3 regions of the Streptomyces sp. RKAG293 genome follow, and region 2 is predicted to be linked to each of the others. Evidence: riboswitches for the same ligand, from Rfam matches in the RefSeq annotation. Region 2 holds a riboswitch; each other region holds the start of a gene.

Evidence for each region. Region 2 has a riboswitch for cyclic di-AMP ahead of LNW72_RS29350 (M23 family metallopeptidase). Riboswitches for the same ligand answer to the same signal wherever they lie in the genome.
Region 1: it holds a riboswitch for cyclic di-AMP, as region 2 does, so the genes downstream of both, LNW72_RS08875 (LysM peptidoglycan-binding domain-containing M23 family metallopeptidase) here and LNW72_RS29350 (M23 family metallopeptidase) in region 2, are expected to answer to the same signal.
Region 3: it holds a riboswitch for cyclic di-AMP, as region 2 does, so the genes downstream of both, LNW72_RS24440 (C40 family peptidase) here and LNW72_RS29350 (M23 family metallopeptidase) in region 2, are expected to answer to the same signal.

Annotation. Positions count from the first base shown of each region.
Region 1 covers NZ_JAJOZB010000001.1:2,041,373-2,044,637, forward strand. The annotation lists gene LNW72_RS08870 (cupin domain-containing protein) at 1-206, shown strand, start outside; gene LNW72_RS08875 (LysM peptidoglycan-binding domain-containing M23 family metallopeptidase) at 345-1,304, opposite strand; cyclic di-AMP (ydaO/yuaA leader) riboswitch at 1,310-1,488, opposite strand; gene LNW72_RS08880 (GNAT family N-acetyltransferase) at 1,810-2,859, opposite strand; gene LNW72_RS08885 (uridine kinase) at 2,874-3,265, opposite strand, start outside.
Region 2 covers NZ_JAJOZB010000001.1:6,608,057-6,611,321, forward strand. The annotation lists gene LNW72_RS29345 (pitrilysin family protein) at 1-1,285, shown strand, start outside; cyclic di-AMP (ydaO/yuaA leader) riboswitch at 1,497-1,654, shown strand; gene LNW72_RS29350 (M23 family metallopeptidase) at 1,669-2,511, shown strand; gene LNW72_RS29355 (GntR family transcriptional regulator) at 2,662-3,265, shown strand, end outside.
Region 3 covers NZ_JAJOZB010000001.1:5,446,119-5,449,383, reverse strand. The annotation lists gene pcrA (DNA helicase PcrA) at 1-1,255, opposite strand, end outside; cyclic di-AMP (ydaO/yuaA leader) riboswitch at 1,490-1,664, shown strand; gene LNW72_RS24440 (C40 family peptidase) at 1,671-2,819, shown strand; cyclic di-AMP (ydaO/yuaA leader) riboswitch at 3,024-3,189, shown strand; gene LNW72_RS24435 (NlpC/P60 family protein) at 3,187-3,265, shown strand, end outside.

The sequences.
Region 1 (3,265 bases), 4.6 Mb from region 2:
TGGACTTCGAACCCGGCTCCCGGTGGCCCGGCGTCGATGTGCACGAGACGGTCGGCGAGGGCTACTTCGTGGCCGAGGGCGAGGTCATCGAGGGCGACCTGCGGCACGGCCCCGGCACCTACGTCCTGCTCGAACAGGGCTCCAGCCACCGACCGCGGTCCGAGACCGGGGCGCGGGTGTTCGGCTACAACCACCCCGCCGGCTGACCGCGCACCGGTTCGGGTACGGGTACCGATCCGGGGCGGAACGCGGAAGTGCCCGCCCGTCCCGGGTCAGTTCCAGGACAGGCGGGCACTGCGCGTCTCACGAGGCGCGCGCGTTCACGCGCGGCGTCGCGGGACGGGTCAGACGGTCACGCCGTGCTCGTTCAGGTACGCGACCGGGTCGATGTCCGAGCCGTAGTCGGGACCGGTACGGATCTCGAAGTGCAGGTGCGGGCCGGTCACGTTGCCGGTCGCGCCGGACAGGCCGATCTGCTGGCCCTCGGTGACGGTCTCGCCGGCCGAGACGGACAGCGAGGACAGGTGCGCGTACTGCGAGTACTTGCCGTCGCTGTGCTGGATGACGACCTGGTTGCCGTACGCGCCGCCGTCGCCCGCGGAGATGACGGTGCCGGCGGCGATCGCCTTCACCGTGGTGCCGGTCGACACGACGAAGTCCACACCGGTGTGGTAACCGCTGGACCAGCTGGAACCGGACTGGTGGTACGGGGTGCCGATGCTGGCGCCCGAGACCGGGAGGGTGTAGCCGGAGGAGGAGCTCGCGGCGGCGGGGGCCTTGTCGGCGGAGGACGAGGACTTCGCGGTCGACTCGCTCTTGGCCGGGGCCTTCTTCGCCGGGGCCTTCTTCGTCTCCGTCTTCGTCTCCGTGGACGCCTTCGGGGACGCCTTCGGCGCCGGGTCGGCGGACGGGGCGGAGTTCGACGGCACGGCCTTGGAGCCCAGGGCCAGGGTCTGGCCCGGGAAGATCAGGTCCGGGTTGCCGCCGACGGTCTGCTTGTTGTCGGCGTACAGCTTCTGCCAGCCGCCGTTGACGTGGTGCACGTCGGCGATCTTCGACAGGCTGTCCCCGCCGACCACCTTGTACGTGTCGGCGGTCTTCGCCGGAGCGGCCTTGGCGGCCGGGGCGGCGTGCGCCGGGGCGGAGGCGGCGGCGTTCGCGGCGGTCACGTGCGTGTCAGCGGCGAAGGCGTTCGACGACATCGCCAGCGGCAGCGCGAGCGCGGCGCCACCGGTGCCGGCCGCGACGCAGATCCTGGTGAGCCGGCTCATACGGCCAATACGGTGCTTTCCCTTTGCGGGCATGGGGGAGTTCCTCTCCTACGCCGGCGAGGTGAGCTGTCGGGTTCGGGCTGGAGCTGCCCGGTCGCGGCATGCGCCATTGACGGCGCGGCCTGTTGCGACTTCACCCCAAGCCGTTCCCGATCTTCGGGAACGGCACTTACCTGGGTCCCCCGCTCCTGCCGTAGAAGTTTGGTGTTCAAAGCACCGGGCAGCGGCAGGACTAGGCGTTCCACCCGGTGGGATCCTGCGAGCATTTGACCCGCAGGAGAGCGAAGCTAGGCGAACTCCCGACGACAGGGCAACATTCGGGCATGAGCCGCATATCACGTGCGGAGCCGCCCGCGCATTTCGGTGACCCTGAGTCGTTCCGCCCGTTCTGTACGTGTGCGATTTCTTCACTTTCAGTGAAGCGACACACTGAAGGCGTAATAAAAGACGTATGTCGGGAACGCACCGTGGAGAAGGCGGCAGCTCTGCGTATCACACGCGTGAGCCCGCTCACTCGGCGGGCCGGGTGTGAGCGCGGTCACGTGCCGAGCGGTGCCCGATCCCGCCCCTGGACCTGCCCGGCGAACTGCCCCGAGGCGTGCCCCGGGCGGATCCGGGGGTCGAGGACGCGGCTGAGGCGGTAGGCCGCGACCCGGAAGCCCACCGCGGGCCAGTGCCCCGCCGCCAGCGGCGAAGCGGAGTGCCAGCGGGCGCCGATGTGCCGGTACTCGTGGTCGTACGCCCAGGCCGCCGCGGTGGCGAGCAGAATCCGGCTGACGCCCTCGCCCCGCGCGGACGGCTCGACGTACGCCTCGGCCAGCTCCACGCAGCCGTCCGGGGTGACCGGGCCGGCCGGGGACGGGGCGAGCAGCACCATGCCGATCTCCTCACCGCCGCGGCCGGCGATCCAGGCCGCGCAGCGGGGGTCGGAGAGCGTGTCGGTGTAGCGGGTGCGCATCGCGGCGAGGGCGGCGTCGGACTGCGGCAGGAACATGGCCGACTCCCGCTGGTAGCGGGCCGACTCCGCGGCCATCCGGCCGATCTGCGGCAGATCGCCGGGGCCGGCCCGGCGGATGCTCAGCCCGTCCACCCCGCGCGGCTGCCGGCCGCGGGGCTTGACCGCCATCAGCCCGTACATCTCCTCGAAGCCGAAGCCCAGTTGGCACCAGTCCATCGCGGCGGTCCCGGACGCCGGCAGTTCGACGTAGTGGACCAGTCGCCGCTGGGCGACGAGCCGGGCGGCCGCCTCGGCGTACAGGGCGAGCAGCGCGGCGTTGTCGCGCTGCCCCGGCGCGGGTGCGTGCCCGCCGTGCCGGACCACCGCGGAGCGCGGGTGACTGCGGAGCGCGCCGGGTGTGTCCTCGGCGAGGTCGAGCGGGGAGGCCGCGAGATAGCCGGCGGGCCTGCCGCCGCTGTCCCGGGCGAAGTAGGCCTCGGTGTCCGGTTCCGCGAGCAGTCTTCCGAGCAGTTCCTGACCGGTGGGGGCGCCCGGCGGCCGGCTCTTGCGGGAGTGTCCGGACCAGCGGTCGTACAGGGCGGCGGCCTCGGGTATGTGCTCGGCGCTCATCGGCGCGATCGCGAAGGTCATGGTGGTGGGCGACGCTAGCCGTCCGCGTGGTCCGGCGGCAAGGGATGTCCGCTCCACGCCGGGTGCCGGGGGTCGTCGGCGTGCACCAGGACGTCCGCGGCCTCCGCCGGACGGACCTCGTCGGCGTACCGCCCGAAGGCGGGGAGTGTCCAGTGCTCTTCGTCCGGGGTGCGCCGGGCCAGGGCCGCCGGGGAGAGCCGCAGATGGACCGTCAGGTCCAGGTCGAGCCCCTGGCCGAGCAGGAGTTGACCGTCCAGCAGCAGGACGCCGCCGGGCGGCAGTTCGACGTAGCCGGCCCGGGTCGCGCGGTCGGTGGCCGCGTCCCACAGCGAGGGCAGCACCCGGCCGCTGCCGCCGGGCGCCAGCGGGTCGAGGACCTCACGGCGCAGCGCTCCGGTGTCCAGCC
Region 2 (3,265 bases):
GACCGTGCTCACCAGCCACCGCCCCGGCCAGCAGGTCGTGGCGGTGGAGGTGCTGCTCTCGGCGCCGCTGGACGCCGAACCCGAGGGCCTGGACGGGGTGGCCACGATCATGGCCCGCGCGTTCTCCGAGGGCACCGACAAGCTCACCGCGGAGGAGTTCGCCGCCGAGCTGGAGCGCTGCGGCGCCACGCTCGACGCGCACGCCGACCACCCGGGCGTCCGGGTCTCGCTGGAGGTCCCGGCCTCCCGGCTGGACAAGGCCCTCGGGCTGCTCGCGGACGCCCTGCGCGCCCCCGCGTTCCCCGACGGCGAGGTCGAGCGGCTGGTCAACAACCGGCTCGACGAGATCCCGCACGAGCTGGCCAACCCGGCCCGCCGCGCCTCCATGGCGCTCTCCGCGGAGCTGTTCCCCGCCGATCTGCGCTGCTCCCGCCCGCGCCAGGGCACCGAGCAGACGGTGGCGAGGATCGACGCCGCGGCCGTCCGGGCGTTCTACGACGCGCATGTGCGCCCCGCCACCACCACGGCCGTCGTCGTCGGTGACCTGACCGGCATCGACCTGGTCGCGCTGCTGGACGAGACGCTCGGCGAGTGGACCGGCTCGACCGCGGAGCCCCGCCCGCTGCCGCAGATCACCGCCGACGACACCGCGCGCGTGGTGATCGTGGACCGGCCGGGCGCGGTACAGACCCAGCTGCTGATCGGCCGTACCGGCTCCGACCGGCACGACCCGGTCTGGGCGGCCCAGGTGCTCGGCACGTACTGCCTGGGCGGCACCCTGACGTCCCGGCTGGACCGGGTGCTGCGCGAGGAGAAGGGCTACACGTACGGCGTGCGGGCCTTCGGCCAGGTGCTGCTGTCCACCCCGGAGGGGACGGGCGCCTCGCTGCTCGCCATCAGCGGCTCGGTGGCCACCGAGGTCACCGGACCCGCGCTCGCCGACGCCTGGCAGGTCGTCCGCACCCTGGCGGCCGAGGGGCTGACCGACGACGAGCGCGATGTCGCCGTGCAGAACCTCGTCGGAGTGGCTCCGCTGCGCTACGAGACGGCCGCGGCCGTCGCCGGCACGCTCGCCGACCAGGTCGAGCAGTTCCTGCCGGACGACTTCCAGGCCCAGATGTACGCGCGGCTGGCGCGGACCGGCACCGTGGAGGCGACCGCCGCGGTGGTCAGCGCCTTCCCGCTGGACCGCATGGTCGTCGTCCTCGTGGGCGACGCCTCGGCGATCGAGGGGCCCGTCACAGAGCTGGGACTCGGCCCCGTGAAGGTCATCGCGGCCGGCTGACCGGATTCGGCCGCGCGCCGGCCGATGGGCGGCGGAACCCTGGCGCACCCCTTGGGGCGCCGGGGTTCCGGGCTTTTTCGATCTTTATCGGCCCGCAAACCTCCCTTGTGGCGAACGCAACAAATCACCTGATCTGTTTGCCGTAACCGACACGGTCCGATTAGCGTCCTGCTCTGCTGTCCGTCACCATCCGCCGCGTCCAGCGGCAACCGGGCAGTGATCGCCGAGTCCCCGTCTGGCGCGAGCCTGGGGAGCCGGGGACCCACGTCCCTGGGGTGAATCGGGCCGCCCTCACCACGAGGCAGCCCGTAGGAGACCTTCCTGCTCCGAACCCGTCAGCTAACCCGGTAGGCGAGAAGGAAGGAAAGGATCTCGCCGCACCCATGGCGTTCACTGTTCTGCCCGCGCCCAGCGGGAAGCACCGCCGTCCCCGTCGTGCCGCACTCCGCACCGGGACCACCCTGGCCGGCGTCGCCGTTCTGACCGCGGCCGGCACCTTCGGCGCCACCGCGGCCACCGCGCTCTCCACCCCGGAACGCGCCGTCGTTCCCAACACCATCGAGGACACGTCGTTCGCTCGCGCCCTCGACGCCTCGGACAGCCTCACCAACTCCCTCGCCGCCCAGGCCGCCGCCCAGCACAAGGCGGCCGACGAGACCAAGCGTGTGGCCGCCGAGGCCAAGCGCAAGGCCGATGAGGCCAGGCGCGTGGCCCAGGCCGCCGCAGCCGCCAAGAAGAAGGCCGCGGCCGAGGCGATGATCAAGGCCGAGCGTGCCGCCGAGGCCCGCGCCGCCCGTGCCGAGGAGGAGCGCAAGAAGCTCAACTCCTTCGTGCTGCCCGTCGACAGCGGCATCGGCACCGGCTACAAGGTCCCCGGCTCCATGTGGGCCTCCGGCTACCACACCGGCGTCGACTTCACCGCGTCCACCGGCACCCCGGTCCACGCCGTGGGCGCCGGCACCGTCGTCACCGCGGGCTTCGACTCGGCGTACGGCAACAACGTCGTGATCCGGCACAGCGACGGCATCTACACGCTGTGCGCCCACATGTCCTCGCTCAGCGTGTCGGTCGGCGAGACCGTGACCACCGGCCAGCAGATCGGCCTGTCCGGCGCGACCGGCAACGTCACCGGACCGCACGTGCACTTCGAGGCCCGCACCACGGCCGACTACGGTTCGGACATCGACCCCGTGGCGTACCTCCGCTCGCACGGCGTCTCCATCTGATCCACCGGAGACCAGCACCCCCGTCCCCCTCGAAGGCCCCGGCTCCCCGCCGGGGCCTTCGTGCTGTCCAAAAATAATCCATGAATTCTGGACTGCGGTCGGAATCCTGGTTGTGCTGGAATAGAGTCGCCGAAGAATACGGGGAAAAGAATGGAGACCGGCGATGCGGAATCGGATGTGAACGGGACGGACGGCGCGGGGCGTCGTATCTCCGCACAGGTCGTGTGCACCGCGATCCGTGACGACATCGTCGGCGGTTTCTATCCGCCGGGCAGCCGGCTGACCGAGGAGCTGCTGGCGAGGCGTTACGGGGTCTCCCGGGTCCCGGTGCGCGAGGCGCTGCGGACCCTGGAGTCGGAGGGGTTCGTCCGTACCCGCCGGCACGCGGGCGCCTCCGTCGCCGAGCCGACGGAGCAGGAGGCAGCCGACCTGCTGGAGATCCGCGGCCTGCTGGAGCCGCTGGGGGCCGCCAGGGCCGCGCAGCGGCGCACCGACGCCCACCTCAAGGTGTTGCGCGGGCTGGTGCGGCTGGGTCAGGAACGTTCCCAGCAGGGCCAGCTGTCGGATCTGCCGTCCCTGAACGGCTGGTTCCACGAGACGCTCGCCCAGGCCTCCGGCAGCCCCACGCTGGCCGCGCTGCTCACCCAGCTGCGGCACAAGATCGCCTGGGTGTACGGGGAGGGGGACCCCGGCCGGGCGGTGGAGTCCTGGGAGGAGCACGGCGCGATAGTCGACGCCGTGGCCCGCGGCGACG
Region 3 (3,265 bases), 1.2 Mb from region 2:
GGCGGGAGTCACCCGCGTCCGTCAGCCGGTCGATCTCCTCGGCGATGTACTGCGCCTCGTCGTGCTCGTGGTCGGCGACATAGCCCGTGATGATCGGGCCGTCGCCGGCGTCGGTCCACAGGTTCTTGGCGCGGCGGCCTGCGTTGCGCTCGATGACGGCGTTGGCGGCCGTGAGGATCGTCTGCGTGGAGCGGTAGTTCTGCTCCAGCAGGATCGTCGTCGCCTGCGGGTAGTCCTCTTCGAACTGCAGGATGTTGCGGATGGTGGCACCGCGGAAGGCGTAGATGCTCTGGTCCGCGTCACCCACCACGCACAGCTCGGCCGTGTGGTCGCCGGTGCCGACCAGCTCGCGCACCAGCGTGTACTGGGCGTGGTTGGTGTCCTGGTACTCGTCCACGAGGACGTGGCGGAACCGGCGCCGGTAGTGCTCGGCGACGTCGGGGAACGCCTGGAGCAGGTGCACCGTGGTCATGATGATGTCGTCGAAGTCCAGGGCGTTGGCCTCGCGCAGCCGCGCCTGGTAGAGCGCGTACGCCTCGGCGACGTGCTTCTCGAAGGGGTTCTCCGCCTGCCGGGCGTAGTCCTCCTCGTCGATCAGCTCGTTCTTGAGGTTCGAGACCTTCGCGCTGAACGCCTTCGGCGGGAACTGCTTGGGGTCGAGGTCCAGGTCCCGGCAGACGAGCGCCATGAGCCGCTTGGAGTCGGCGGCGTCGTAGATCGAGAAGCTGGAGGTGAAGCCGAGCTTCTTGCTCTCGCGGCGCAGGATCCGCACGCACGCGCTGTGGAACGTCATGACCCACATCGCGTTGGCGCGCGCGCCGACGAGGTCGCCGACGCGTTCCTTCATCTCGCCCGCGGCCTTGTTGGTGAACGTGATCGCGAGGATCTCGCCTGGGTGCACCCCGCGGGTGCCCAGCAGATGGGCGATGCGGTGCGTCAGCACCCGCGTCTTGCCCGATCCGGCGCCCGCGACGATGAGCAGCGGCCCGCCCGCGTGCACGACGGCGGCGCGCTGCTGCTCGTTCAGCCCCTCCAGGAGCTGCGCGGGGTCGACGACGGGGCGGGCGGCCCCGTCCCGGTAGTACGCGTCCCGGCCACCGTGCGGGGGCTCGTTGAAGCGCCCGCCGAAGAGGTCGTCCGCGGCATCGTCCGGCCGGTGCGCGGACCCGTGCTCCGGGGGCGGCGGGACGGATTCCGACGCGTGGTCGGGGGCCTGGAGGTCGGCCAGGAAGCTGTCGTCAAAGAGGCTGCTCATCGCTTCCCGAGTCTAGGCGCCCCCACTGACACCTCACACTCCGCTTGGCGGAGTCCGTCCGGACGTGGACCGGGCCTGAAAGATTCGTCACTCTCCGCGACCGGATCCGACCACCGAGCACAGATCACGAAATGGTTTCGGGCCTATCGGACACCGGTCTTCCCACCGGACACGAGAGTTGGCTACCGTGCCGGACCAGGCGGTCCGTCCTCCACCTCGGCAACACGCCGTCACGGACCGTCTCCGCTGAGTGCGGCCGAGAGGCCGCAGCCGGGGACCCACTGGCATCACTGGGGTGAATCGGTCCGCACGGGATGTTCCGCAGGGGACGTTCCGCACGAACCGTAGGGCGACCTTCCGACAGCCCGAACCCGACAGCTAACCCGGTAAGCGGTTTACGGAAGGATTTCCCGCCTTGGCGTCGCACCGCAAACCCCGCCCCGGCATACGCGCCGGCCTGCTCACCACGACCGGCCCCCGCGCGGCCGTCGGATTCACGGCGGCGGCACTGGCCACCGTCACCCTGCTGGGCGAGACCGCGAGCGCGGCGCCCGCGCAGCCGCAGCCGCCCTCCATCGAAGAGGTCCAGGCGAAGGTCGACGCGCTCAACCACGACGCCGAGGTCGCCACCGAGCGCTACAACGGCGCGAAGGAGCAGGCCGACCAGCAGAGCTCCAAGGTCGAGGCGCTGTTGAGCCAGGTCGCACAGCGGACCGAGTCGCTCAACGACGCGCGGCGCGTCCTGGGCCAGTACGCGGCCGCCCAGTACCGCAGCGGCGGCGTCGAGGGGACGAGCACGTTCCTGCTCTCCGCCGATCCGCAGCAGTTCTTCGACCAGACGCACCAGATGAAGCGGATGACCGGCAACCAGAAGGAAGCGGTCGAGAACTTCCGCACCCAGCAGGCCACGACGACGCAGAAGCGCACCGAGGCGGTGAAGAGCCTCGGCGCGCTGACCTCGGCGCAGACCAAGCTGCAGACGGAGAAGACCGCCGTCCGGCAGAAGCTCGCGGCGGCGCAGACGCTCCTCAACTCCCTCACCGCGCAGGAGAAGGCCCGGCTGGAGGCGCTGGTGGCCAAGAAGGAGGAGCAGGCTCGCAAGCTGGCCGCGGAGGTCGCCGCCAAGGAGAAGGCCGCACGGGAGGCCGCCGCCAAGGAGGCCGCGAAGACCGGCGCCGGGACGGGCACCGGCGGTTCGGGTTCGAACACCACCTCGTCGAAGGCGGCGAAGGCCATCGCGTTCGCCCGCGCTCAGCTCGGGGATCCGTACGGGTGGGGTGCGACGGGTATGGACTCGTGGGACTGCTCAGGGCTGACGCAGGCGGCCTGGAAGGCGGCCGGCGTCACCCTGCCGCGCACCACCTGGGACCAGGTGAAGGCCGGCGAGCGCGTCTCGATGTCGGACCTGCGGCCCGGCGACCTGATCTTCTTCTACGACGACATCAGTCATGTCGGCCTCTACATAGGGGACGGCAACATGATCCACGCGCCGCACACCGGCACGGTCGTCAAGATCGCACCGATCACCCAAATGCCGGTTTACGGAGCTTCTCGCCCGTCCTGAAGTTCACCGTCTCGAATGTCGCGGATCGACAGGCGGCCCGACAGGGCCCGACTGTCGGCCCGCCATTCGGACGGACGGTCACAATAGGTAAGGTAACGAAGCGATTTCGCTCACCTTCTGATGGAAACTTCCCAAGAGTCACTCAAGTTGACTACGGTGGCCCGCTAGGCAGCTCGTTCCACAAGCCGGCGCAGTGCCGACGGCGAGCTGCCTCCGCTGAATCCGACCGCGAGGCCGGAACCGGGGACCCACACGCAGGACTTGGGGTGAATCGGGGCGAACGTCCGCACAACGGACGTGAGCACCGTAGGGCAGCCTTCCATCGCCCGAACCCGTCAGCTAACCCGGTAAGCGGTCCACGGAAGGAATGTCTGCCTTGGCGTCGCACCGCAAACCGCGCCCCCGAATACTCGCCTCCACCGGCCCGCGTGCCGTGGTGGGCCTGA